Linked DNA regions of Exiguobacterium sibiricum 7-3. The protein of the gene in region 1 interacts with the protein of each later gene in a pairwise test. Links are inferred from orthologs where the notes say so. Each region holds a gene or a part of one and is shown on either strand. Other genes may lie near its edges. The genes, in order: P402_RS0111665 and recJ.

Region 1 (17,102 bases):
ACATTATTCGAAAAAGAGATGTGCTTGAGCAAATCGGAAACGGCGCTCGATGCACTGGAAGAGACAAAACTGCCGGTCGTACAGACCGGTAAGGGTGAAATGGCGTACGTGACGGCCGTTGACGGTATCCGTGAAAAATCAGCCGGAGCAAGCAGCGGCTGGGTATTTGGCGTCAATGACAAACCGGCACAAGTCGGGGCAGGGGCGTACGAACTAAAAGACGGCGACCGTCTGGAATGGCGATTTGAAAAAGATGCAATGGCTTATTTTCAGTAAGGCGGAACGGGAGCGACTTCATCCACTGAATGTCGCTCTTTTTTTAGTGGCGATGTTATCGGTCCCGTTCTTTTTGCACACATATGCCGGCATACTGATTGTTTTGACCGGACATTTCGTATTCTTTACATGGATGCGTCAATGGAACGTTTTGCGCTATCTGACGTTACCTCTGATTTATATCGGAATGATGTATGCCCCTCTGCTCGTCGGTGCTTCCGTTGATCCATACGGGATTTGGTTGACCGGACTGACGGTTGCCTTGTTCGTAACATCAAGTCAATTGACTTTTACATTGGTCCGACTCGATCAGATGGGTCCGTTATTTCGGATTCTACCGCGACTGACGCGCTTAACGGGGATGGTCCTGGCTATCTTGCCATCGTTGCTCCGTACGTGGCCGGAAGTGAAGATGAGCCATGCCAAACAACCGGTGGCAGAAAAGATGGAACGGGTTGCGTTGTATCATCTGTTACCGGTCGAAGCAGTCCCGAGTCCGTTACGTCACTTGACGCGTTCTGATCTGTTGATGGGACTTCTGATTACAGTAATATACATTGCCTTATGGTCTCCTGTTGCGGTCGGGGCCGCGTTAGTGTTACCCGGATTAGTAATGTTCTCAAAAGGAGGAATACGGGATGCCTACCATCATTACCGACGAAGAAGGTTCACTTGAACGTCTGGAACAACTGGCCCATACGGCCGGAGCCGAAGTGATTCATCCGGACCGCCTGTTGCATGGTCGTGTTCGCGATATGTTAGCGACGACCAGTTTATTTGTCGCAGGAGAACTGGCGACATTACTTGGGCTGGAAGCTTTTTTTGACCGAGAGACAAGTGAGTTGTCTTCGGGGGAACAGCAACTGGTTTCGCTCGGGTATACATTGTCTAGCTTACCGGAACGGATTTTCTTGGCGGAACCGTTTTTATTTTTAGATCAAGTCCGTAAAAACCGGTTGATACTGTTGTTTGAGGAAATCGAACGTCGTTTTTCCTGTCACATCACCTATTCCGTGGTACAACAGCATCCACTCAAAAAACAGAGCGGAACGAGAGCGGTCAAAGGAAAGGTCATCGACGAGATGTTACGCATCCGGCACCGTTATCCGTTGCAGGCAAAATACGCCTTGCTGGTCGAACAGATGTCGTTTCGCTTAGGGGAGCGGGTAGCCTTGATTGGAGCCAACGGAAGTGGGAAATCAACCTTGCTACGCCTGTTGCTTGGGGTTGACCGGCCGCTTTACGGAAAGGTCAAACGAACCGGGGAAAAATGTTATGTTCCGGCACATCCTGCCCTGGCACCTGTCTTGGATAAGCCGGGCGCTACTTTTTCCGAACAAAAAAAACAATTGATCGAACGGCTTTCCTGGACGGAAGAAGCCTGTTATTTTGATGAACCGACGGCGGGGTTAACCAATCAGCAACGGTCTGATTTTATTCAAACTATGCTGAATCATCCGGACAAGTTGATTATTCTCGCCACGCACGATCCCGACCTGATTTTTTGTGCGACCCGCATCGTGTATCTTGTCCAAGGGGAAATTGCCTTTGATGGTCCGACATCGATGTTCATCGAGCAAAGCAGGTTGTACGAATGGAGTTGATCGGCGCAGCAGTCCTCCTCATCAGTTTAGTTATTCTCTGTTTCGAAAAACGTCCGATTTCAGAGTCCATGCTTCGGTTCATGGCCCTCATCACGGCAGCGGCGATTGTCGGAAGGCTGATTTTTGCAAGCATTCCGAATGTTCAACCGGCGACCGCACTAGTTCTCCTGGTCGCAGCCTGTGTAGGGCCGGTTTCCGGAACGATTGTCGGAATGCTCGTTGTCGTCTTGACGAGTTTATTTTTAGGAAGTGGTCCTTTTGTGTTATTTCAAATCGTGGCGTACACGGTCATCAGTCTTCTCTGTGTCTTACCGGGTATGCGAACGAGATGGCTTTTAACGATCTATGGACTGGCGGCGGGGTTTTTTTATGGCTGGATCAGCAATTTAGGTTTTTTAATCTTTACCGAGTTTTCGCGAGAAGCGTTTTGGACACTACTCTTGACAGGCGGTCTATTTGATTTATTGCACGGCGTTTCGAATGCTGTCTTCATCTGGTTTTTGTACCCGATTTTTTTGCGGATTTTGCACTCGTTTGATGGAAATCAGGGTACATGATAAGTAATCCCATTTCGATTGGAGTGAAGCGTGATGCTTAGTTCGCCGCTGTCCATAACGTATCTCGTCGGGTTGTTACTTATTGCTGGTTTTGGTCTGCTATTTGGAAGTATCTTATTGTTGAAGGAAACGATTCGTGGACGTTATGCGGGGTTTTATTTACTGGCAGCAGCGATTTTTCCCGGAGCGATGCTGATTACCTCCGTCGAAGGCGGACTGATCGGACATCTCTTTTTTGAGACAGATTTGTTCCTGTCGATTGTTGCCTGGTTGTTAGTCCTGTCGAGCGGTTATCTGGTCATGGTGACGGGGGCTGTCACGCTTCGGTACGTGTACCGGTATACCTCCATTCCGAAAAACGTTCAAAAATGGATGACGGATCATTTTCATCGTCCAAAACCAAATTAAACAAAACAAGACGTCCATCACTTTCCAGTAAGAAAGGATGAACGTCTTTTCTGTGTTCGGATTAGTTGGAAACAGCGAATTCTTCGACCGGTGTCTCTTGTTGTTGCTGATCTGGATTTTGAATGCGTCCAGTAACTTCCGTTAAGAGACGGCGTGGTAACAGTTTAGCGAACGTCACCATAGCGCGGTTACTTGCTCCGGGTACGACAACTCGTTTTCCTTTTAATGCTCCCCGGTATCCGGCAAATGCGACGAGGTGAGACGGCATACTTTTGAATGGTAACGTGATTTGGGCACGATCAAAGAAGTTCGTATCCGTCGGTCCCGGACAAAGACAGGTAACCGTGACACCGGAGCCATCGAGTTCAGATGCGAGTGCTTCGGACAACGACAAGACATACGCTTTAGTGGCATAGTAGACGCTCATATACGGTCCCGGCATGAAGGCGGCAACAGAGGCAACATTCAGGATACGACCGAACCCGCGATCAAGCATGCCCGGCACCAGACGTTTCGTCAGTTCCGTTAAGGCGACGACGTTGACATGAATCGAATTTAAATCTTCTGACGGATCGATTTCCGCGAAACGGCCTGATGTCGCAAAGCCGGCATTGTTGAATAATAAATCAACCGTCAGTTCATGTTCCTCGAGGAAACTGAGAACACGGGAGACGCTGTCTGATTGTGAGAGATCGACTGCGAATGTGTAAGCCTTGATTTGGTAACGTTTTTCAAGGACATGCTTAAGCTCGGTCAGTTTCTTTTCGTTGCGGGCAATCAAGACACAGTCAAATCCATCGCGTGCCGCCAATACGGCTAAGTCAAGACCGATCCCACCGGAAGCACCTGTAATCAAAGCAGTTTTTCGTAACATGTCATACTCCTCCATTCAATTGATGACTCATTCTCTAATCTTTATCATTCCCTATTGTTCCCTTGATTCCTGCTTGATAAGCATCTCCTTTTAGAAGTTCGGTCATTCACTGTATGATAAGAGAATGGTACAAACACAGAAAGCGAGCTGAGTGTCTTGAGGAAAAATGTCACGATTGCCTTATTATTAGCTACATTTTTGGCAGCGATTGAAGGAACGATCGTTGCAACAGCGACACCCGTCATGGCGAGCGAGTTGAATGGTGCTAAACTCGTCAGTTGGATTTTCGCCGGGTTCTTACTGTTCATGGCCGTATCGACACCGATTTATGGAAAGATGGCTGACTTGTACGGAAGAAAACGAGTCCTGTTGTTCGGAATCGGGGTCTTCACGGTCGCATCGCTTGCGTGTGGACTGGCTCAATCGATGGAAACATTGATTCTGTTCCGGGCCGCGCAAGGAATTGGTGCCGGAGCCGTCCTGCCGATTGCGATGACCATCATCGGAGATTTGTATACATACGAGGAACGCGGAAAAATCCAGGGCGTTTTAAGTGCGGTTTGGGGAATCTCCGGTGTCGCCGGTCCGCTAGTCGGCGGTTTTTTGGTCGAGACGTTATCGTGGCGCTATATCTTTTTGTTAAATGTTCCGTTTGCCTTGATCTCCTTTATCATGATCGTCCTGTTCTATAAAGAAAATGTTACCGAAACGTCACGCAAGATTGATTACCGGGGAGCGATTTTATTTGCGACCGGGATGAGTGCCCTGCTGTACGGATTACTCTCCGGGAGTGAGACCGAATCATTTGCCGAACCGCTGATTTTAATCAGTTTTGCGGTCAGTGTGGTCCTGTTGTTTTGGTTTTACCGGGTCGAGAAAAAAGCAGCTGATCCGTTATTGCCACCTGTGGTCATCCGCCATCCGGTCATTCTCGTCATCAATCTGGCCGTCTTCTTTTCTGCCTGGGTACTCGTCTCGATGTCGGCGTACATCCCGATTTTTGCGCAAGGTGTTCTCGGGAAAAGTCCGACCGAAGCCGGCTTCATGCTGATGCCGTTATCCTTGTTTTGGACACTGACTGCGATCGTTGGCGGGCGGACGATTGGCATCGCCTCGCCGCGCTACCGGACGATGACCGGAATGGGATTACTCGTCATCGGGATGACGATTTTAATCGGAATCGGACGGGAATCAAGCGATGTCTTCATTTATTTGGCTGTCTCGTTGATCGGGATCGGTTTCGGATTGGCACAACCGGTCTTCATGGTCGTCTTACAGACATCAGTCGACTGGTCGCTCCGTGGATCGGCGACTGCCGTCAACTCGTTTTTGAGTACGACGGGTCAAACGCTTGGTGTGGCGATATTCGGAACATTGTTTAACGTCTCGATCATCCAGGCATTTTCCGACTCGAAGCTGCTTTCCGGCTACTCGATTGATCCGTTTTTCCAGGCCGGTACGGCAGCCCGTTACGGAGCAGACGTTCAATCGGCCGCGGAACAGGCGCTCGCAAACGGACTGCACCTCGTCTTCATCGGGGGGCTCGTCTGTGCCATCCTTGCCTTTTTCATGACCTTCCGACTGCCGAAAGTCCGTCCGGAAGATCCGACCAATTAAAAAACACCAGTCAGCCACCTTCTGTGAGAAGCGGGTCTGACTGGTGTTCGTTTTTTTTATTCCGCAGTCGTAGCGGCATTTTGTTTGGCGAATTGTTCCCGGATATCCCGTTCGTTGCGCCGGAGGAACAGACCGATTCCGACGAGCAGTAAGGCAGCACCGGTGATTTGAATCCAGGTCAACGACTCTTGGAACAGGAAGTATCCGAAAATCATCCCCCAAACGGCTTCACCGAGAATCGTGATGCTGACGATACTAGCGCTGACACGCGACAAGGCCCAGTTAAATAAGTTGTGACCAAGCAGCGTCGGGAAAACAGCGAGTAAAATATAAATTTTCCAATCAGTTTGGAATGAACCGACTAGATTGACCGACTGAATGAGCGAAAACAGTAACAGAACGACGGAGGACACGGCATAGACACCGAATGAATACGTGTTCGTCGAGACGCTTGTCCGGACATGCTGACCGAGCAGCCAGTAACCGGCGACAAGAATCGTCGCAAGCAAGGCGAGTCCGTCTCCGATCAGCGCTCTTGGACCGACCGCGATGTCACCGTAAGCGACAAGTCCGCCGCCAAGCAACGCGACGCCGACGAAAAAGAGGGCTTTTCTTGACGGATGTTGTTTAAAGAAGACAGCGTTCCCGATCAAAACGAAAATCGGACTCGCGGTTACGAAGAGCGTCGAGCTGGCAACTGTCGTATAATCAAGGGACAGGAACCACAGCCAAAAATGACCGGCTAAGAGAATTCCGCTTAAAATCATATGTCGGATGGTCGTTGAACTGAGACTAAGTAATTCTTTCAGGTGAATCAACGGTAACAGCAACAGTGTCGAAAACAACATTCTGTAAAAAGCAACCGCTTCAATCGGGGTTTCGGCCCATTTAACGAAAATTGCAGATGTCGAGATAAAAAAGAGTGCCATGAATAAAGTGAAATAGGGCATGTTAACCTCCGCGTGTCTGAAGTAAGGAAATGAGGGTGAACCAATGCAATTAATCATTGCGGAAAAACCGAAACAAGCTGAAAAACTGGCAGCGCCGTATCCATCGGTCAAGCGGGACGGCTATATTGAAATCAAACCGTGTGACCGATTTCCGGCCGGGGCAAAGCTTGCTTATGCCGTCGGCCATTTATGTGAACTCCAGGAACCGGCCCATTACGATGCCAAATGGAAACGATGGAACTATGACCATCTTCCGATCATCCCGGAACGGTTCGACTACCGGTTATCCCGGGGAAAAAGCAAAGCGTTCCAAGTCATCAAGAAGTTACTGAACGAACGGACGACGACTTCCATCATTATAGCATCGGATGCCGAGCGAGAGGGAGAGGCAATCGTCCGATTGATTCTCCGATTGGCCAATAACGCGAAACCGATTCAGCGCCTTTGGATTTCCAGTCTGACACCGCAGGCCGTAGATCACGGTTTTGCGAATCTGCTCGATGGCAAAGAAACCGAGAATCTGTTCCATGAGGCGATGAGTCGCGCCTGTGCCGACTGGCTAATCGGGATGAATGCTTCACGGGCTTATACGACGTTGCTCAAGAAAAAAGGTATCGCCGACGTCTTTTCACTGGGACGGGTCCAGACGCCGACGCTATCGTTAATCGTTGAGCGGGAGAAGCAGATCGAGACCTTCCGTCCGGAAACGTTTTTTGAAGTCGAAGCGGACTTTACCCGGTATAAAGGAAAATACATCAATATCAAAAAACAAACGAAGATTACAGAACGGAGCCTCGCGGAAACGATTGTTGCCCGAACTCCAGGAACAGGTGTCGTAGCGGCGGTCGATAAGACGGAACAAGTTGAAAAGCCGCCATTTTGGTTCAGTTTATCGTTGTTGCAAACGGAAGCGAGCCGGCGTTTCGGACTCGGCGCAAAAGAAACACTCGATATTGCGCAAAAACTGTACATCCGGGGTTGGATCAGTTATCCGCGGACTGATTCGTCGTTTGTCTCAAAAGATGAAGCGAGCCAGTTTCCGAAGATTTTAAAACGACTTTTGAAACAGCCGGAGTATACCGAACTGACGGATATCGTGACGAACAACATTACGAACAATAAACGGTACGTCAATTCAGCGAAGGTCAGCGATCATTATGCGATCATCCCGACGGAAGAAGCGGGAGCTGTTGCGAAACTGACAGGACGTGACGCACAAGTCTATGATTTGATCGTCCGTCGTTTCTTAGCGGCGTTTGCTCCGGATGCCCGGTCGGAAAAAACGGAAATCATTACGGAACGAGAACAGGACCGCTTCATCACAAAAGGCAGCCGGTCGCTTGAGTTAGGATTCAAGAAAGTCTTGAAGGTTGAAGCGAAAGAGCAGGAACTGCCGGCACTTGAAATCGGACAACAGGTACCGATTAAAAGCGCGAAGTTACTCGAGAAACAAACGGAACCGCCAAAACGCTACACGGAAGGAACCTTGATTCTCGGGATGAAAACGGCCGGAAAAGTGCTTGAAAATGAACTTCAAGCCATCATGAAGGAAATCGAGGGACTTGGAACAGAAGCAACCCGTGCCGGTATCATCGACGGACTGAAACGCCGGGAATACATTCAAGTGAAGAAAAAAGAACTTCATCCGACGGCGAAAGGACGGATTCTGATTGAAGCCGTCAGCGGAAGTATTCTCGCCTCGCCGGAGATGACTGCGAAATGGGAAAGCCGGCTGGATCAAATCGGGAAGGGTGAGGCTTCAGCGGCTCAGTTCGTCGATCAGGCGAAGAAACTGTCGCAACATTTAGTTCAGGATGCAAAAACACGGGTCGAACAATTAGAAGTCGATCCGACCCAGGTACCGGCAAAACGGGCGCGGGGCGCAACGAACCGGCTGGTTGGCATCTGTCCGGTCTGTCAGGCAGAGTTGCTCGATCGAGGCAAATTTTACGGGTGCAGTGCCTATCAGAAGAACAATTGCGGGTTTACCCTGCCGAAGACGATTCTCGGGGCACGCCTGACGCAAACCGAACTGAAAAAACTGCTTGCGAATGGAAAAACAAAGCCGCTTGATATGAAAAAAAATGGACGGACCTTCCAGGCGATGCTGTATTTGGAACAAAATCAATTGAAATTCGAGTTTGTGAAGGGAGAAGCTTGATGCATTACGATTTGATGGAAAATAAGACCTTTATACCGATGTTCGAACAATTTTTAAAAGAAGGGACCAAACTGACGGTCTGGTTCCCGAATCAAGTGACGGTCGGGCAGGCTGATGCGCTGATTGAAGAAGCGGAAGAATTATTCGGAGTGACGGCAGAAGTCATCGATGATCCCCAATCGTTTGGGAAATCATTATTGTTACCGTATTTGACGGAACGGGAAACCCGGGAAGACGATTTCGTCCGCTATGAGACCGTCATGACGGAAGAAGTGAAGGCCATATTACGGGAAATCACCTTACCGATGATGGCGGACGGTGACTTTGCCGTCCTGTATTCTTATCGGATTGATGCCCCGAACGGTTTTTTGTTTGTTGAAGATTGGTTTAATGCTGAAGTTTCCTTAGAAACTTAACAAAAAACGGAAACCCGCCTTGTTCGTGTTGCGTAAAAGTAACTATTATACGAAACGAGGAGGGTTTTTATGGCGTTATCAGGATTCGCTTCATTGCTTAACGGCAACCGACTGTTGCTGTATATCGAAGGCGACGGCTTTTTTTCCGGGATGCCGGTTTTCATGGTCATCTTTTTTGTTCTGATTATTTCCGTCATTGTCATTTCATTGATTTCAGCAGCCTCAAAAGGAATTTCGACGAGTGGAATCACCACATCACTTCGGCATCATGCGTCACAACTTGTGACACCATCAGAGTCAGGAGCACAAGACTATTTGACATACATGCGTTCCTTGTCAGTGTTTCCGATTGAAAAGACGAATTTGGAACCGGTTCGACTGGCAAAAGGAATTTTGGCGCTGATTCAACAGACGGATGTAATCCAAGGAACAACAAAACAAGACATTGTGGCGCAGTATGCACGGCTTGGTCTGCTTGAAGGTGATCCATTAGCGGACGAACAGCCGGTCCGCCGTCATTCGGGCACACACCATGATCATCATCAAATGCATATGAATCAGCATCACACGGATCATCAAAATTCCAATCATTCGAATTTTTAAATCGTTGCCCACTCCGTTCATCGGAGTGGGTTTTTGGTATGAAACCCATTCACTAGAGTAACAAAACACTGTTTTTCGACATCTGTTTGTAACATACAACCGTTTAGATTAAAGTTAGATGAAAAGTGGTCTTTTTTGAGCATATTTAGTGGAATTCAATAAAAAAGCTTTAAAATAGAGTTTAGAAACAAAAAAATTGTGTATTAAGAACACGATAGAGGGGGATCAATAGATGAAATCATGGCTTAATCGTACGATTGGACGCCAAATTATGTTCGCCTTCTATATGATTATTCTGACACTCGTGCTGACCTCAGCCGGTGTTTACTTTTATACGAAAAATCAAGTGCAGGATTCGCGTCAGGAACTCTTGACGTTGAACGATCATCGAACACGAGCGACGAACTTATATGAATCCTGGCAGAGTCTTCAATATGAAATGCGTGGATTCGTCCTGTTAGGTGATAGGGCGATGCTTGAAGAAATCGAACGGAAAAAAGACGCCATTAATCGCCAGACGACGTGGTTCGAAAAAAATGCGCGTTTTAAAGAAGAAGAACAATATGCAACCGATGCCCGGACACTCTACAGTGCCTATACGGAACGTGTCATGCCAAGTTTAACGAACTATGTTGCCGCTAAAAAAGACGGTGATGTGACGGAACCGTTTCTGCAGATGGCGACGCTCGGAAAAGTGACGCAGGCGCAGCAACTTGATCCGGACCGGAATTTCAACATCCAAACAAAAAGTGCAGCTGATATGAGTTCGAGCATCGTTGATATGGAAACGGTGTTCACGGAGTATCGTAACTCATTGAACAAACAAGAGTTGGCAGCGCAAGATAAGCTTGGAAAACAAGTGAATACGTCGCAAATTCTTGGTTTCATCAATTTAGCAGTCCTGTTACTTATCATTGCCTTACTCGTTCGCCCGTTCGTGTCGAAGTTGACCGGACAATTGCGTCAACTCAACCGGGAAAGCAGTCGTTTGGCAAAAGGGGAAGACGCTACACCGATTCACGTCGTGAACGAGCGAGACGAAATTGGGGAATTGACGACGACCTTTAATCAAATGGCGGCGGCGATTTCCGCACAAAAAATGCAACTCGTCTCAAGCAACGACGAACTGCAAAGTCAGCAAGAAGAATTGGTGGCGCAACAAGAAGAGTTGCAAACACAACAAGAAGAGCTGGAAGAAGCTCTTGATATAACGTTACGCAATGAAACACATTTGCGTTACCGGAACGAATTGACGGAAACCCTCGCGTCACGCGAGACATTAACGGCCTATCCGGCCATCATCGAGAAGTTGATTACGATCACGGATGCCGAGTTAGGGGCAATCGTCTTCCTCGAAGAAGACCGCTATACGGATATCGTCTCTTACGGGATGACCGTCGATCAGGAACGTAAACTCTTGACGTCCTCGATGTCTTTGCTCGAGCGGGCGCGCATGCACAAACGGGCTGTCCGATCGACGAAACAGGTCACGAGTGATCATCCGCTTCCGTATCCATACAGCATGTATGAAACGGTCGTTCCGGTCATGGACCCGGCGACGAACACGATGATTGCGAGCATTTATCTCGTTCGATACCGCGATCAGTTTAATGACGATCAGACGGGAGAGATTTGGTCGTTCTCGCGTCAGTTGGCATTATCACTCCTGCGGATGCGGGTGTTTGATGAAATCGAGCGGGAACGCGAGAAAACGTCGAAACTGTTGCACTCGATCCGTGAAGCCGTCATCTATATCGAAGGTGGAAAAATCTTCGCCAATAAACCGTTGTTGGCGTTGTTCCACCATCCGGCACATGATCAGTTCAACGACGACGGTTTGATGACGCTTGATGTCAAAATCGAAGAGTTGGCCGTTCAAGTCGACCAACATGAAGCGTTTTTGGATTATATGGATCGTGTGTGCAGCCATGAGATACCGACGGAAGGATTGTCATTATCTCTGAATAAAGAAGAACGGTTCGTCCAGGTCTATGCGGAAGGCATCCATTATGGCGGTCGATTCCGCGGGACGATGCTCGTCTTACGTGATGTGACGATTGAGACGGGAATCGATCGGATGAAGTCAGAATTCGTATCGACGGTCTCCCATGAATTGCGGACACCACTCGCTTCCATCTTTGGTTACACGGAATTGATGCTTGCGAAAGATTTGCCGGCGGATCGACAACAACGCTACTTGACGACGATTCATACCGAGACACAACGTCTGACGAGTCTCGTTAATGATTTCCTCGACGTTCAGCGGATGGAATCGAGCCAACAGCAGTATCATTTCAAGGCACTTGACCTTGCAGACTTGATTCAGGAAGTGGCCGAATTCCAAGCCGGTTCTGCGACACATCATCAATTGAGTCTCGATACAGGGGATACACCGTTACGTTGGATTGAGGCAGATGAAGCGAAGATGCGGCAACTGTTTGGAAACCTGATAAACAACGCCATCAAGTATTCACCGGACGGCGGACAGGTTGAGTTAAAACTCGAAGAATTAGATGACCGGTTACGCGTCACGGTTACGGACGAAGGCATCGGCATTCCGCGTCAAGCGTTACCGGAGTTGTTTGGTAAGTTTTATCGGGTCGATAACTCCGACAGCCGGAAAATCGGCGGGACCGGTCTTGGTCTGGCGATTTGTCAAGAAATCGTCCGGGCACATGAAGGATTGATTCATGTGGAATCGACGGAAGGAAAGGGTTCGGTCTTTACAGTCGAACTGCCATTCGTTCAAGCAGATGTATTGCTTGAAGAAATCATTGAGGCACCAACAGCTTCAAACAGTCAGCTTCGTAAACGATAAGTGACGTTCCAAGTGATGATGAGAACACAAAAGACAGTGGGTTCCCCGGAACGCACTGTCTTTTGTTTTGGATTTTGAGTGACCCAAGTGGATTGCAACTCGATTGAAACGGGGCGTACTTTTACCTCGGTCTGACCGGTCTGTTGCTGGGACTTGGAATGATGTTTGTCTTGCGGATAAAGGGTTGATAATACAAATTGGCTTTCAGGATGCTTACTTTTTCCTGTAAAAGTTGCGAGAAGCGAGTGATTCCTGTTGAACAAGATGAGGGTGGCAGACTTATAATCTGCCACCCTCATCTGTGTAGAAATTGACTTTTGAGTCAGCCCCATTTTCATGGATCGTATTCAAAACATGGATCGATCACGAAACGTGGCGTTCCGCGGAGGCGGGGACGGACTGTTGAAGCCGCCGTGCCGACGGAAGCATCAACAGAGCGATGACAGCGGCGATCCAGTACACGATTTCGATGTTCAAGCGGTCCGCAAGCAGACCAAACACTAAACTGCCGAGACAAAAACTCAGTGTATAGACGGTTTGCTGCATGCTGTAAACATAAGGTAACCGGGCGATTGGTGTAGCTTCCTGCAACCGCGTGTTCATGTCAATGGCTCGTAACTGACTGGCTGCGCCTTGCATGATACAGGCAATGATGGCAAAGACGACATGCGGTGCCGAGGCGAAGAGGACCGTTGCACCAATCGATAATACGACACTGCTAATCAACAAGGGTTTCCGCTTCGTGCGACGGAGCATATAGTAACTGCCGCCGATCATACTCAGCAGGTAAAAGGCATTGAGAATTCCCCACCAGCTGCGGGACAGCGCGAGGTGCGTATCGATATAAACAAGAAACAACGCTGAAATCCAGGCAGTGCTTGCAAACGCATCGATGCCGAGCAACGTCGTATTGAGGCGGGCAGCCGGATGTGTGCGGGTATATCGAAAACTCGATTGAAATGTTGGCGATTCGTCCGAATCTTCGACCGGATCAGCCAGCTGACGCACTTGACGATGAAACAACGTTGTCCAAAGGGTCGCTCCGATAAACAAGCCGAAGGAAATCATCAAAACAAGATGCGGAGACCCAACACTGACGAAAATGGCTCCAAGCGGCCACATCACGAGTTGGACGACTTGATTGGTTCCTTGGACCAAACTGTTGGCTTTTTGCAAATCATCGGTGATCCGAGGCAGAAAGGCACTCTCGATGGGACGTGCAAAACCATCGAGGAACGCAATCCAAACGACGCACACGAGAAGAGAAGCAATGGGAAGATCAAGAAAAACGATCACTCCCAGTGTGACGGTTTTAATAAGTTGGCTAAACAACAGCAAGGATGCATGTCGAAAGCGTCGTGCAAGAGAAGCAAAGAAAAATCCGCTCATGGCCATGCCTGCCGTCACGGCAATCGGGAACAGGGCAGCTGTGCTGGCCTGTCCGGTTTCAGCATACAGGGTAGCGATGAGAGCGACGATGTAGAGCGCATCTCCCGCATTTGCTACCCACTGGCTGACCAGTAAAGTTGTAAATCGGTTCATCTATAAAACCTCCACATCGTTCGTATTTAGTTAGTGGGTAGGTAATCTAGATGGATTTACATTGGTCGGCCTCATTTCGCTTTTTTTTTTGATTGTATAAGGAAAAAAATGGATTGTCAATGGAGTCTGGGAAATGAAGTCGATGTTCTTAGACCGGGCGTTGTTTTTTGAGAGCCCGCATATTGAGTGCGACGAACAGGAGGACAAAACCTGCCAATACGACAAGATCGAGCCAAATGTCTTGAAGCCCGTAGCCCCGAGTCATGATATTTTGCAGAGCATGCGCGGCATAAGTCAATGGCATCAACCGATTAATGATTTCGACCCACACGGGAGCATCACCCAAATCAAACAATCCGCTGAAGAAAATCTGAGGCACGATGGCTAACGGAATGAACTGGATCAGTTGAAATTCAGTCCGGGAAAAACTCGACAGCAGTAAACCAAGCGACAAGGCGACACTTGCCGTCAGGAGATTGACGAACAAAAGTAAGAAGTAGTTTCCCTGTTGCGTCACGTCAAGCACGTTGACGATGAATAACTGAATAAGAATCGTCTGGATCGTGACGAATAAAAAGAAACCGACAAAATAACCGAAGACGATACTCGAGCGTTTGAGCGGCGTCGCAAGCGTCCGTTCGAGTGTACCGCTCGACCGCTCCCGTAAAAAGCTGACACCGGCAATGATGAAGACAAATAGGAAGATGAAAAACCCCATCAAGGCAGGGGCGATTTGATCAAATAATTCAGCATCCGGATTGCCGTATAAAAATTGGATGTCGGGTTTGGTAAGAGTGGGTGATGCAGGTTGCGGCGTATCGAATGTTTGATTCGTTAATTGCGTCAATTGTTGTTGCAACTGTTGAACGGTTGCCGTGAGTTTCGTATTGGCTGTGAGTGCTTGTTTTCCTTGAATCGTGATCAAGGTTTCTTGAATGAGTTGGAGCGCTGCGGCGTTTTTTGAAATGTCGCCGCCTTCAATTAAAATTTTCGGCTGATTCTTTTGAAAGGTGATCAAGGCATCAATCTGTCGATCCTTCATGGCAGTGATACCAGCCGCTTTGCTTGAAAAGGTGCGGATGTCTGTTTTGGTTTTCAGTGTATCTTGAAAGGTCACCGGTAAATCGACCGTACCGATTGTCACATCGTCCGAGCTCGAACCGAGAATCGTCGACAGTAAGAACAGAACAAATAAGGGAGCGAGAAACATCATGGCAATCGTCCGTTTATCCCGAAAAATTTGTGAAATCACACGTTCCGCTACTGTCAGAATTTGCATTATACTCGCTCCTTTGGAATGAAAGCTTCATCGATGGAACCAAAACGTTGAATCAAATCATTGGGGGTACCGGCTTCGATTAGACGACCATGTTGGATCAACAATAACCGGTCGCAACGCTCAGCTTCATCCATGACATGTGTCGTGACGAGTACCGTTACACCGGACTGGCGCAGTTGTTCAAACTCATGCCAAAATGTTTTCTTAAGCGCGGGATCAATCCCGACCGTCGGTTCATCGAGCAACAGAAGACTCGGTTCGTGGATCAAGGCGATGGCCAGACTGAGTCGTCTTTTCATTCCACCGGAAAATTGATGGATCGGACGATCGGCATCTTTCTTCAAATCGACGAATTCAAGGACGGTTTCGATGCGCGCTCGAAGACGTGCTTTTTTTAAACCGTATAGTTTTCCGAAATACCGCAGATTTCCGCGCGCCGTTAAGTCTTCATAAAGCGCATCCGACTGTGCCATGTAGCCGATGTTCTCCGCTTGGGCGAGCGAGGGTTGTTTGGTGCCGAGAACCATGATCGTCCCGGTCGTTGGTTGTTGCAGACCAATCAACGACTTGATTAAAGTCGTTTTTCCGGAACCGCTCGGACCAATTAAACCGACAATTTCACCTTGACCAATTGAAAACTGGACATCTCTCAAGACCGTGCGTTTCCCGAACGCTTGGGAGTAATGGGTTACGTCAATCATACGATCACATCCCTTCTACTTCTTTATACCCGCTTCGACACCCGATGATGAATCTTCCGTATGTTTTTTTTCTGAACGTGGACGGTCCCACAGTAAACGCAACGTTACATAAAAATAGACGGCAGAGATGATGTAAAACAGACTGCCAATCGTTAAAAAATCAATCAGATAACCGGCAGCTATGATTCCAAGTGCCGACCATAATGATGTCTTGAAATGATAGCGGCCGATTGTCCGGCCAACCGTCGTCAAGGCAAGTTCCTGCCGGGCAAGGATTGTTTTTTCCGTGTTCTTTTGCAACGCACCAAGTATTCCCATGATGATTTGAATCAGGTAGACGTGGCTAATGGACGTCACAATCGGTACGTACAATAAAACCAGTGCCATGCCAAACGTGTGGGTGACAAGCAATGAGCGGTCGCCGAACCGGTCACTCAGACGACCGATTCCGAGGTAAGCGAACGCTGAAGTCAGCGTGAAGAGACCGTAGGCAAGACCGAACTGGGCATAGGAATCTCCAATTTGCCGGACAAGCAATAAATAAAACGGAAAAATGATACTGCTGCTCATTAAAATCATGCTTTGAATACGAACAAAAAGTGAATAGTTCATCATCGTCTCCTTACTTAAAATAGTCGAGATAAAATTGGTTCATGAAAAGGCCATCGGGATCCTGCTGTTGTTTGGCTTCTTTAAAAGTAGCAGCATTCGGATAGGCGTCATGGAACTGCTTGCGTGTTGCGAACGGATAGTACGGCAGGTAGTAACTGCCCTGATGTGCGAGTGTCGCATCAATCAACTTTTGGACAATCCGTTTCGTTTCGTTGATCGATATCGGATCCGTTTCCGTATTGATCAGCCAGACGAGGGCAAACATATCCTGTTTCGCATAGGACAAGGCAGCTGTTTCATCCTGCTCGACATACCGGATCGTGATATTCAAGACATTCAGTTCCTCGGCTGTCAAAATCGACCGCAATTGATCGATGTAGGAAACAAACGAATCAACCGGCACGAAGTATTCCTGGAGTAATTCGGTTCGACCGGGACTCGTATATTCCATAAACGCACTGTCGGAACGCATGACATTGTTACGGGATTCGAACGTTCCGCTCTGCTTCAGGAAATACGATTTTTGAAATGACCAGAGCTGATTTTTTCCGAAGTCGCTGTACCGGGAGATGCCGAGTAATGCTTTCGGCAAAGCAATGATGGTTTCTTGTTTGAGCGGTTCCTCTTCAATCGGAGTTGTCCGCTCTGTTTTGCGATAGTTCGTGACATACATGTCTTTGAAAA
Region 2 (12,434 bases), 1.1 Mb from region 1 along the record:
GTATCATGACGCAACTGCTTCAGCAACTCGTTCATCCCGTCATCGAGGATACCGTCATTACAGAATTGTTGACGAACAGACAACAGGTCGTCGGCGCACGGGGATATCGGGGTCAAAAGCCGGTCGTCTTTTCAGCCCGGGCTGTCATCCTGGCGACAGGCGGAATCGGCGGATTGTTCACGGCCTCGACGAATGAACCAAACCTGACAGGTGACGGTCTGGCACTCGCTGCTCAAGTCGGAGCCCGTTTGTCGGATTTAGGTTACATCCAGCATCATCCGACAGTACTGTTGCACGACGGTGTCAGTCAGGGCTTGATCACAGAAGCATTACGGGGAGCGGGTGCTTTTTTGATGACAGCAGACGGTCGTCGTGTGATGGCGGATCATCCGCAAGGGGACTTGGCTGCCCGGGATGAAGTCGCAACGAGAATTACGACGGTACGTGAACGGGAACCCGTTTATCTTAATACGACTTTTGTCGAACAAATTCAAACACGCTTTCCGACGTTTGTTAAAAAATGTGAAACATTGAACATATCACCTGATGTCGTCGAAGTGACGACCGGTGTTCACTTTTTAATGGGCGGGATTAAAACGGATCGTCTCGGACGGACGACTGTTCCGGGACTGTATGCAGTTGGAGAGACGGCATCAACGGGATTGCATGGGAAAAATCGATTGGCCTCCAACTCACTCCTTGAATGTTTCGTGATGGGCAAAGAATTGGCATTACGGCTTCAGTTGCCAACACGTCAGCCGTTACCTGAAGTAGACATCACACAAGAGGGAGAGCAGCGGCCGCTCGATTCATCTTGGACAGAAGCGTTAAGCGTTAAGCTTGATGAAATCATACTGAAACAAACACTGGAAACCTTCAAAAATCAACCGGATGAACAAGGATCCGGACGGGACGCTGAACTGAGGCGCCTGCATCTGATGACGGCTAAGCTGTTACTTGAAGGAGCAATTCAACGACTAAAAGGAGAACAACCACATGAACAGATGGTACCTACGACGACAGCTTGAAGATTTTTTAGTGGAGGATATCGGTCATCAGGATGTGACGAGTGAAGTTTGTCTGACTGGCGCTGAACACGGAACCGGTCAATTCATGGCAAAAGAGTCCGGTATTTTTTGCGGCGAAGCTGTATTGGTCGAATTAGCGCGACTGCTCGAGGTCGAACACGAAACAATCGTCCGGGATGGACAACCAATTTCCCGCGGACAAGTGGTCGCAAAATGGTCCGGCCGCCTACAAGCGATTTTGACGGGAGAGCGCGTCGCTTTAAATCTCATTCAACGAACGTCAGGAATTGCGACATTGACGCACCAGGCCGTTAGTCTCGTCAGTGGGAAAGTCCGGATTGCTGATACCCGAAAAACAACACCGGGACTAAGGATGCTGGAAAAACATGCGGTTCGAGTCGGAGGCGGATTTAATCACCGCGGTCGACTCGATGATGCCGTCATGATTAAAGATAACCACATTACCGTCGCCGGTTCGATTACAGCGGCAGTCAATCGAGCGAAGGCGCAAGTCGGTCATACGACACCGATTGAGGTGGAAGTCGAGACCGGTGAAGAGGTAAAGGAAGCGGTCGCAGCCGGTGTCGACATCATCATGCTTGATAACCGGACACCGGAAGAAATCAAGCTGTTCCGGTCATGGATCCCTCAATCGATTACGGTTGAATTGTCGGGTGGCATCACGCTTGATACGTTACCGGCATATTGTGAATGCGGGGCAGATTATATCTCGCTTGGTGCATTGACCCATTCGGCACCAGCGTTAGACATCAGTATGAAAATTGCGGGAGGAAAAAAAGATGAGTCTTAATTTATTTACAGAGCAGGGGATTCCAAGAACATATTTAGAAAAAACAGATGCAGAATTAGTGTCAATCATCGAAGGTGTCAAACAGCGGATGGGGCCGCGGTTATTTTTACCGGCGCATCATTATCAAAAAGATGAGGTTGTTCAGTTTGCCGATGCAACAGGAGATTCGCTCCAACTCGCCCAATTGGCGAAACAGATGACCGATGCGGACTATACCGTTTTTTGTGGTGTCCACTTCATGGCGGAGACAGCAGATATGCTGACGGATCAAAATCATACGGTCGTCTTACCGGATATGCGGGCCGGCTGTTCAATGGCTGATATGGCGAACGGCTTTCAGACGGAACGGGCATATGACGTGTTGACGAACCGGCTGGGACGATCGATTCTCCCGTTGACGTATGTCAATTCAACGGCTGAAATCAAAGCGTTTGTCGGTCGTCACGGTGGAGCGACCGTCACGTCATCAAATGCTGTTCAAATGGTCGAGTGGGCACTTGCAGAGCGCGAGATTCTCTTTTTCCTGCCCGATCAGCATCTCGGGCGAAATACGGCACATGCCTTGGGGATTCCGCTCGAACAGATGGCTGTCTGGGATCCGATTGCGGATCAGTTGGTGTTTGACGGAGCGGATGAGGACATCCGGGTCGTATTATGGAAGGGACACTGCTCCGTTCATGAGAAGTTCACGGTCGGACAGATTGAGCAGTTCCGTCAAGCAGATCCCGAACGGAAAATCCTCGTTCATCCGGAGTGTTCCTTTGAAGTCGTCGCAGCGTCAGATTTGAATGGTTCGACAGCGTATATCATTGATCAAATCAGACAGGCGGAACCGGGAACGAAATGGGCAATCGGAACAGAAATGAACTTAGTCCAACGACTGGCGAAAGATTATCCGGAACTCGACATCGTGTCCTTGAATCCATTCATGTGTCCGTGTCTGACGATGAACCGGATTGATTTATCACATCTCGCCTGGTCACTGGAACAAATTGAATCCGGTCAGCCGGTCAATGTCATCACCGTCGATCCGGAAACGACCCGGTATGCGGTCCTCGCGCTCGAACGGATGCTGGAACGTTCATAAAGGTAAAGTTGAATCAAATAATAGATACACAACGAAACAGGGCGACGGAATGCGACATCCGTTGCCCTGTTTCGTTTTTTTGAGGGAAGGAGAGTTCTTAAATTTCCACCATGACCGTCTTGGATATGAAGAATTACGTTTTGAAGAGCCTCCTCGTTATATGCTACAATAACACGAGAGTTTGTTAATGGATGGGAGCGTTCTAAAGTGATAGAATTCGTACGCGGCGAAGTCGCTTATGTCTGTGCGGAATTCGTGACGATCGAGGTCGGGGGGATTGGCTACAAAATCGTAGCACCGAACCCGTTTTTTTATCGGACCGGAGACGAACAGGTTATCGTATATACGTATCATTATGTCAGAGAAGACCAGGAAGTCTTGTTCGGATTCCGTTCAAGACGTGAACGGGCGCTGTTTACGAAATTGCTTGGCGTAACAGGGATTGGTCCTAAAGGATCACTTGCCATCGTGGCGTCAGGAGATGTCGATGCGCTTGTTGAAGCAATCGAGCAGGAGAAGGAAAGTTATTTGATTAAATTCCCGGGTGTCGGTAAAAAGACAGCGAAGCAGATGACGCTTGATTTAAAAGGCAAGTTGGCTGAACTCGCACCGGATTATATTCCGAGCGAAGGGTTATTTGCCCAAGGAAATGCGGAATTGAATGAAGCATGTGAAGCCTTGACGGCACTTGGTTACAGCGACCGGGAAGTCGAGAAAGTCAAAAAAGCACTTCAAGGTGAAGTGTTGTCGACGGATCAATACGTGAAGCGGGCGTTGCAGTTGTTATTGAATGTGAGGTGAGAACGTGGAAGAACGGATTTTGTCAGAATCCGCACATGCGGAAGATCAAGAAGAGTGGAGTTTACGTCCTCAGACACTGGAACAATACATTGGTCAGGAAAAGGCGAAAGGCAACTTGAGCGTCTTTATTCAAGCGGCAAAAATCCGTCAAGAAACACTGGATCATGTGCTTTTATACGGTCCGCCCGGTCTTGGTAAGACGACACTTGCGACGATCATTGCCAACGAGATGGGCGTCGGCATCAAGACGACAGCCGGCCCGGCGATTGAACGGCCGGGGGATCTCGCGGCAATTTTGTCTTCGCTCGAACCGGGAGACGTCTTGTTCATTGACGAAATTCACCGGTTGAGCCGATCGATTGAGGAGATTCTTTATCCGGCGATGGAAGACTATTGTCTTGATATCGTCATCGGTCAAGGTGAACTGGCGCGTAGCGTACGGATTGATTTGCCACCGTTTACGCTAGTCGGTGCCACGACACGGGCAGGTATGTTGTCGGCACCTCTCCGTGACCGCTTTGGTGTGACGCTGAAACTGGAGTACTATACGATGCCGGAACTGTCGGCGATTGTCACACGGACATCCCGTTTGTTTGGCTTTGAAGCAGACCGGATGGCAGCAGAAGCGATTGCGCTTCGTTCCCGCGGGACACCACGGGTTGCCAACCGGTTGTTACGACGTGTCCGTGATTTTGCACAAGTCGCGCATCAGACCGCAATCGACGCGACACTTGCGACGAGTGCCCTCGATCGTTTACATGTCGATGCGCTTGGACTGGATGATGTCGATCACCGTCTGTTACGTTCGCTTGCCGAACGTTTTGCCGGTGGACCGGTGGGTCTCGAGACGATTGCGGCGACGATCGGCGAAGATGCTCAGACGATTGAAGACGTCTATGAACCTTATCTGCTTCAACAAGGTTTTTTACAACGGACACCACGAGGTCGTGTCTTGACGCCGTTTGCGCGGCAACATTTAGGATTGAAAGAAGGAAACTAAAGATGGATGTAAATTTATTTGATTTTCATTTACCGGAAGAACAGATTGCCCAAGTGCCATTGCTCGATCGGACAAGTTCGAAATTGATGGTCGTCAATCGGGAAACAGGCGCCCTTCGTCATAAAAAGTTTCATGATATCGTCTCGTATTTTAATGCGGGGGATACGCTCGTCATCAATGACACGAAGGTTTTACCGGCACGTCTGTTTGGTGTCAAAGAAGAGACCGGCGGTAAGATTGAACTGTTGTTGCTCAAACAGACAAGCGAAGATGTCTGGGAAACGCTCGCTAAACCGGCGAAACGCGTTAAACCGGGAACTGTGATGTCATTTGGTGACGGGTTACTCCGCGCGGAATGTGTCGAAGCACTCGACGATGGCGGACGGATTTTGAAGTTCTCGTACACCGGGATTTTTTATGAAGTACTCGATCAACTCGGGACGATGCCATTACCGCCTTATATCCACGAGCAACTCGAGGATCAGGACCGTTACCAGACCGTCTACGCCCGGGAACGGGGAAGCGCGGCAGCTCCGACGGCAGGTCTGCATTTTACACCGGAACTGTTGCAAGCATTGACGGATAAAGGTGTTCAGCTTGCACCGTTGACGTTACACGTCGGACTCGGGACATTCCGTCCGGTCTCCGTTGATGACGTAGACAGCCACAAAATGCATAGTGAGTACTACGAATTACCGGAGTCCTCTGCGAAGATTTTGCGTGAGACGCGTAAAAACGGCGGACGGATCATTGCCGTCGGAACAACTTCGACACGGACGCTTGAGACCGTCATCCGGGATCACGGTGATTTCGTCGAAGCATCCGGTTGGACAGATATCTTTATCTACCCGGGTCAGGAAATCAAAGGAATCGACGGCTTGATCACGAACTTCCACTTGCCGAAGTCGACCTTGATCATGCTCGTATCCGCTTTATCAACCCGTGAACATATCTTACATGCCTATGAAGAAGCTGTTGCGCAAAATTACCGATTCTTTAGTTTCGGAGACGCAATGTTCTTAACGAGAGAGGAATTAAACCGATGACAAAACATGCAGTAACGTACGAACATATTAAAACGTGTAAACAATCTGGTGCGCGGTTAGGAATCGTCCATACGCCGCACGGCAGCTTCGAGACACCTGTTTTCATGCCGGTCGGCACACAAGCGACCGTTAAGACGATGGCACCAGAACAGATTAAAGACATGAATGCGAACATCATTTTGTCCAATACCTATCATCTGTGGGTCCGTCCGGGCCATGATGTCATTAAAGAAGCCGGCGGTCTGCATAAATTCATGAACTGGGACGGCGCGATCTTAACCGATTCTGGCGGATTCCAAGTCTTTTCACTCGCTGATTTGCGTAATATCACAGAAGAAGGCGTCAATTTCCGGAACCACTTGAACGGGGATAAACTATTCCTGTCACCGGAAAAAGCGATGGAAATTCAAAATGCCCTTGGATCTGATATCATGATGGCGTTTGATGAGTGTCCACCGTTCCCGGCTTCTCATGAATATATGAAGGCTTCGGTCGAGCGGACAAGCCGCTGGGCGGAACGTTGCCTCGAGGCGCATGAACGGCCGCAGGATCAAGCATTGTTCGGTATCATTCAAGGCGGCGAGTACGAAGATTTACGTCGCCAAAGTGCGCGTGATCTCGCATCACTTGATTTCCCGGGTTACGCGGTCGGCGGTCTGTCAGTCGGAGAACCGAAAGATGTCATGTATCGTGCCCTTGATTTTACGACACCGCTCATGCCGGAAGACAAGCCCCGTTATTTGATGGGCGTCGGTTCACCGGATGCCTTGATTGAAGGTGCGATTCGCGGAATCGACATGTTTGACTGTGTTCTGCCGACGCGGATTGCGCGAAACGGTACGTTGATGACATCAAGTGGACGTCTCGTCGTCCGGAATGCCAAATATGCCCGTGATTTCCGTCCACTTGATGAGAAATGTGATTGCTATGCATGTAAGAATTACTCGCGTGCTTATATCCATCACTTGATCCGGGCGCAGGAAACATTTGGTCTTCACCTCTGTTCGACACACAATCTTCACTTCCTCGTCAAGTTGATGGAAGGCGTCCGTCAGGCGATTCGTGAAGATCGTTTGCTTGATTTCAAAGACGAATTCTTCGAAGAATACGGCTATAATTTGCCGAACGCAAAGAATTTCTGATAAATGGTCTGACAATTCCATTCTTTTTACGGTATAATGAACGTGATTTGAATGAAAAGGAGCTGACTCAGATGCAACAACTATTGACTTTCCTCCCGATGATCTTGATCTTCGTGGTGTTTTATTTCTTGTTGATTCGTCCACAGAACAAACGCCAGAAGCAAGTGCGTGAGATGCAAACCCAGTTATCACGCGGTGACTCGATCGTAACGATCGGTGGCCTTCATGGGGTCGTACAAAAAGTAGATGAGACAACCGTCACATTGAAGTCGGGTAACGCGCAATTGACGTTCAACCGTAGTGCGGTCGCAGAAGTTACGAAAAAAACTACGACTGTCATGGACGACGAAATCGTCGAATAAGGCTCAAAAAAGACGCTTTCCGAATTCGGAAGCGTCTTTTCTGTTTATATATGAGAAAAACGATTGCTAAGATTACCAATTCTTATGTAAGCTAGGATAGGATAAGAAAGTTGTCTGAAAATATACTGGGTTTGAGAGAAAGGACAATGTAGCATGATTAAGAAGGGAAAACTGGCCACGTTCTTCATCATCGTTGCCGCGCTGCTCGTTTTGATTGGCACGACATCGAATTGGCTCTTAAAAGACACAAAACTCGGTCTGGACTTAAAAGGCGGATTTGAAGTCTTGTATGAAGTACAACCACTGAAAGAAGGCGACGTCATCGATGCCAATGCGATGAGCGCGACGCTGACGGCAATCGAAAACCGGGTGAACGTACTTGGTGTTTCGGAACCGGACATCCGCATTGAAGGAGACAACCGGATTCGTGTCCAACTGGCTGGCGTCAAAAATCAGAGTGAAGCCCGTCAGATTTTATCTTCGACGGCCGAACTGTCATTCCGAGACATCAACGACAAGGTGTTACTTGATGGATCAGATTTAAAGGCAAAAGGAGCGAAAGTCGGATACGATCCGCAAACGAACGCACCGCTCGTCGAACTGACGATGAAATCAAAAGAAAAATTTTATGAAGTGACACAACAAGTGTCTAAAATGCAACCTCCTGCAAATCGTCTTGTCATCTGGCTCGACTATGAAAAAGGGGATACGTACGAAAAAGAGATTCAAAAAGAAAATTCGAAAATCGTCTCCGATGCTTCGGTCCAACAGCCGATCAACTCGGATAAAGCCATCATCTCTGGTGGTGACATCACAGCAGAATACGGGAAGCAATTATCGTCGATCCTGAATGCCGGAGCATTACCGGTCAAACTGGATGAAATCTATTCGACGTCTGTCTCGGCCGCGTTTGGTCAAGATGCCCTCGATCAGACTTTGTTTGCTTCAATGATCGGTGTTGCAGCCGTCTTCCTCTTCATGTTGCTGTTTTACCGGGTATCTGGTTTAGTGTCGATCATTACATTGTTGTTCTACATCTATCTCGTCATGATCTTCTTTAACGGAATTAATGCAGTCTTAACGTTGCCGGGTATCGCCGCTCTTGTACTTGGTGTAGGGATGGCAGTTGATGCGAACATCATCACGGCAGAACGGATTAAAGATGAACTCCGAAGTGGGAAATCCGTCTTGTCCGCTTTTAAAGCCGGTAACCGCCGCTCATTTGGTACGATTCTTGATGCCAACTTGACGACGTTGATTTCAGCAGGCGTGTTGTATTACTTCGGAACAAGTACCGTCAAAGGATTTGCCATCATGCTGATGGTCTCGATTGCCGTTACGTTCATCACGAATGTTTTTATCTCACGTTACTTGATGCAACTTCTCGTCAGCAGCCGCTGGTTTGATAAGAAAAAAACCTGGTTTGGCGTAAAGGAGGATGAAATTCGTGAACTTTAATCCAACGAAATTTGATTATGTCAAACATCGGAAAGTTTATTTTGCAATCACGATTGCGCTTTTAGTGATTTCGATTTTATTGTTGGCTTTCCGCGGATTGAACCTTGGAATCGACTTTACAGAAGGAACACGCGTTGAAATTTCTTCAACGAACACGATTAAGGAATCAGAGGTCCGTTCTGTTATTGAAGAGGCTGGAATTGATGCGGCTGAAATCAACGGCGTTCAATTTGCGCAAGGCGGAAAGCTCGCGAACGTGACGTTCGTCGGAGAATTCAGCCAGGAACAAATCTCGAAAATGAAACAAACGATTGAAGCGAAGTATAAGAAAGAACCAAGTATTTCGACGGTATCGGCGCAAGTCGGTCAGGAAATTGCCCGTAACGCGATTTATGCTGTCTTGCTAGCTTCACTCGGAATCGTCATTTACGTCTCGTTCCGATTCCAACCGCTTTACGGAATCGCGACAGTACTTGCTTTACTCCATGATGCGTTGATGATCATCGCCTTCTTCTCGTTGTTCCAGATTGAAGTTAATCTGTACTTCATCGCAGCGATTTTGACCATCATCGGTTATTCCGTCAACGATACGATCGTAACATTCGACCGGATTCGGGAAAACTTGGGTCTTGCTGAAAAAGGTGGCCGTCAAGTGACATTCAGTGAATTGTCGCATATCGTCAATGAATCGATTCAACAGACAATCATTCGTTCGATCAACACGGTCGTCACAGTCATCATGACGGCAGCGGCACTATACATCTTTGGTAGTGAAGCCATCCGTGGATTCAGTCTTGCCTTGCTTGTTGGTCTATTCATGGGCATGTATTCTTCGATCTTCATCGCAGCTCAACTGTGGCTCGTCATGAAAGGTCGAACTTTAAAATCAACTAAACAAGCCTCATGACCTGACCCGTGTTAGCTATCGCTAACGCGGGTTTTGTTTTATAATGATGAAGTTGATTGGAGGGATTAGATGTATCATTCAAAGAAAACATGGATCGATAAGGAAGTCGATTCCGTTAAAATAGACGAATTAGCCGGCCAGGTGGACGTTTCCCGGCAAGTCGCACACTTGCTCGTTCAGCGTGGCTTTGAGACAGCAGATCAAGCCAAAGCATTTTTGGAAACCGATCAAATGGCGTTTCATGATCCGTTTTTGTTCCAGGACATGAACAAAGTGATTACCCGGATCCAGCAAGCAGCCGACGAAGGTGAAATGATTTTGATTTACGGAGACTATGATGTCGACGGCGTCAGTTCCGCTGCGATTTTATGGCATGCGTTGATTGAAATCGGTGCGATGGCGGAATGCTACATTCCGAATCGTTTTACAGAAGGTTACGGACCGAACGAGGCAGCGTTCCGCTGGGCAGCGGAAGAGGGCTTTGGTCTCGTCATCACGGTCGACTGTGGAATTTCCGGTATCGAGGAAGCGGCCGTCTTAAAAGAACTGGGAGTCGACTTAATCATTACCGATCACCATGAAGCAAAAGACGTCTTGCCGGACGCTTTCGCGATGATTCATCCGGGTGTTGATTCCAATTACCCGTATTCGAAGCTTGCCGGTGCCGGTGTTGCCTTTAAGGTCGCCCATGCGTTACTGGGACGTGTGCCGGAAGAATTGCTTGATTTGGCTGTACTCGGAACGATTGCCGACTTAGTCCCGCTCGTCGGTGAAAACCGTTTGCTTGCAGCGAAAGGGATTGAAGCGCTAAATGCCAGTGAACGACCGGGCATCCTGGCGTTACGGAAAGTCTGCAGTCTCGTCGAAGACGAGTTGACGGAAGAGTCGGTCGGATTTGCCTTTGGTCCCCGGATCAATGCGGCAGGGCGACTCGACTCAGCGATGCCAGCACTTGAGATGCTACTCGCGGAAACGATTGAAGAAGCCAGTCTGCTTGCAGAACAACTCGACCAACAAAATAAGCAACGGCAGGATATCGTCAAGAAAATTGCCGAAGAAGCGACTGATCTCGTAGAACAGCATTATTTATCGGACCGAGTCTTAGTTGTCGACTCAAATCAATGGAATCCCGGCGTCGTCGGAATTGTGGCGTCCCGGCTCGTTGAAAAATATCATCGACCGGTCATTCTATTGTGTCATGACGCAGAAAAAGGCACCGCCAAAGGATCGGGGCGCTCGATTGCAGCGTTTGACCTCTTTGCTGAGTTAAATCAGTCGGCTGATATCTTACCGCACTTCGGAGGACATCCGGCGGCTGCCGGGATGACATTGTCATCCGAAAACGTTAAGGTCCTACGGGAACGATTGAATGCCCAAGCGGCAAGTTTACCGGAGGAAGCGTTCATCGCGACGACGGAAATTGATTTACGCTTAAATGTCTCGGATGTGTCGATCGGCTTGATCGAAGAGATGGGACGGCTGGCCCCGTTCGGTATGGGGAATCCGTCGCCGCGAGTTGTCGTCGAAGGCGCAAACATTCGTGACTTGAAACGGATTGGTCGTGATTTGACGCACTTGAAGGTTCTTGTGACCGACGGGAAGACCGAACTGGATGGAATCGGATTTGGGTTCGGAGACGCAGTCGATGAAGTATCGTCACTCGCAGAAGTTTCATTGATGGGAAGTCTGAACATCAATGAATGGAACGGATTCCGTAAACCGCAACTGATGATTCAGGATTTGGCGGTCGTTGATTATCAACTGTTTGATTATCGTGGTGGTAAAAAACCGCTGACAGATGTGTTTGAACTTCCGCATGATACGACGACGTTTGTTGCGTTTTCTGAAGAAACAAAGTCCAAATATGCCGAGCGTCCGCTGAACGGAGAAGCGAAGGCAAATGTTGTCTTTTTGGATATACCGGAAGAAGAAGCGGCTTTCTTGCCGTATTTAAAAGATTCCGAACGAATTTATTGTGCGTTTAAAGACGAAGGGTATTATTTCGAGACGATTCCGTCCCGGGAAGAGTTTAAACATTATTTCAATTACTTTGCGAAATGTCCCCGTGACGAGCTTCGAATTGGGCTCGTTCGTTTGTCGAAATCCCGAAAATGGTCGAAACGTTCGATTAACTTTATGCATTCAGTGTTTTCGGAACTGGATTTTCTTGTTACAATGGAGGACGGGCTGCCGGGTGTGAACCCGAACGCTGAAAAACGAGACTTGACGGAAGCTGCGACGTACAAGCGTCATGAGGAACGTCAACGTCTTGAGCAACAATACATTTATTCGTCACTCGCTCAGTTGAAAGAGCGTTTTGATACTTTGGTAGAAGCGGCGAAGCAGGAGGAAATGACATGGAGTTCAAACAGCATATAAAAGAGGTCGAAAACTGGCCGAAAGAAGGAATCAGCTTTAAAGATATTACATCCCTGATGCAAAACGGTCCTGCTTATAAGCAGTCGGTCGATGCCTTGATCGATTATGCCCGTAAACAAGGCGCAGATGTTATCGCCGGACCGGAAGCACGCGGATTTGTCGTCGGATGCCCAGCCGCATACGCGATGGAAATCGGATTCGTACCTGTCCGTAAAGAAGGGAAATTACCACGTGAGACGGTCCGTGTCGAGTATGGTCTTGAGTACGGAAAAGACGTCTTGACGATGCACCACGATGCGATCCAACCAGGACAACGCGTCGTCATTCTCGATGACCTACTGGCAACAGGCGGAACAATCGAAGCGACAATCAAAATGATCGAGCAACTTGGCGGAACGGTTGCCGGAATCGGA

What was found.
Region 2: the proteins of P402_RS0111665 (region 1) and recJ interact in binary tests that used the Escherichia coli proteins (3 or more experiments, as listed by UniProt). The link is inferred for Exiguobacterium sibiricum 7-3 from one-to-one orthologs.

Annotation. Positions count from the first base shown.
Region 1 is NZ_KK211190.1:2,038,365-2,055,466, reverse strand. What follows is about bases 5,988-8,888. They hold P402_RS0111665 (DNA topoisomerase III), read left to right. Parts: upstream 5,988-6,329; coding sequence 6,330-8,447; downstream 8,448-8,888. Other genes in these bases: P402_RS0111660 (hypothetical protein), read left to right, coding at 8,447-8,863; P402_RS16525 (DMT family transporter), read right to left, coding at 5,988-6,286. Outside these bases: P402_RS0111705 (DUF4430 domain-containing protein), read left to right, coding at 1-276; P402_RS0111700 (hypothetical protein), read left to right, coding at 254-952; P402_RS0111695 (ATP-binding cassette domain-containing protein), read left to right, coding at 915-1,880; P402_RS0111690 (ECF transporter S component), read left to right, coding at 1,871-2,437; P402_RS0111685 (hypothetical protein), read left to right, coding at 2,471-2,845; P402_RS0111680 (SDR family NAD(P)-dependent oxidoreductase), read right to left, coding at 2,907-3,719; P402_RS0111675 (MDR family MFS transporter), read left to right, coding at 3,876-5,336; more of P402_RS16525, read right to left, coding at 5,393-5,987; P402_RS0111655 (hypothetical protein), read left to right, coding at 8,933-9,466; P402_RS16520 (HAMP domain-containing sensor histidine kinase), read left to right, coding at 9,699-12,284; P402_RS0111645 (MFS transporter), read right to left, coding at 12,648-13,826; P402_RS0111640 (ABC transporter permease), read right to left, coding at 13,975-15,105; P402_RS0111635 (ABC transporter ATP-binding protein), read right to left, coding at 15,105-15,806; P402_RS0111630 (MFS transporter), read right to left, coding at 15,822-16,418; P402_RS0111625 (FAD-binding oxidoreductase), read right to left, coding at 16,429-17,102.
Region 2 is NZ_KK211190.1:963,245-975,678, forward strand. The notes cover bases 9,389-12,366. They hold recJ (single-stranded-DNA-specific exonuclease RecJ), read left to right. Parts: upstream 9,389-9,711; coding sequence 9,712-12,021; downstream 12,022-12,366. Other genes in these bases: P402_RS0105830 (adenine phosphoribosyltransferase), read left to right, coding at 12,000-12,366. Also shown: P402_RS16270 (L-aspartate oxidase), read left to right, coding at 1-1,028; nadC (carboxylating nicotinate-nucleotide diphosphorylase), read left to right, coding at 997-1,839; quinolinate synthase NadA, read left to right, coding at 1,829-2,926; Holliday junction branch migration protein RuvA, read left to right, coding at 3,134-3,727; Holliday junction branch migration DNA helicase RuvB, read left to right, coding at 3,732-4,727; tRNA preQ1(34) S-adenosylmethionine ribosyltransferase-isomerase QueA, read left to right, coding at 4,730-5,773; tRNA guanosine(34) transglycosylase Tgt, read left to right, coding at 5,770-6,915; preprotein translocase subunit YajC, read left to right, coding at 6,987-7,277; more of P402_RS0105830, read left to right, coding at 12,367-12,434. UniProt on the Escherichia coli protein: Single-stranded-DNA-specific exonuclease.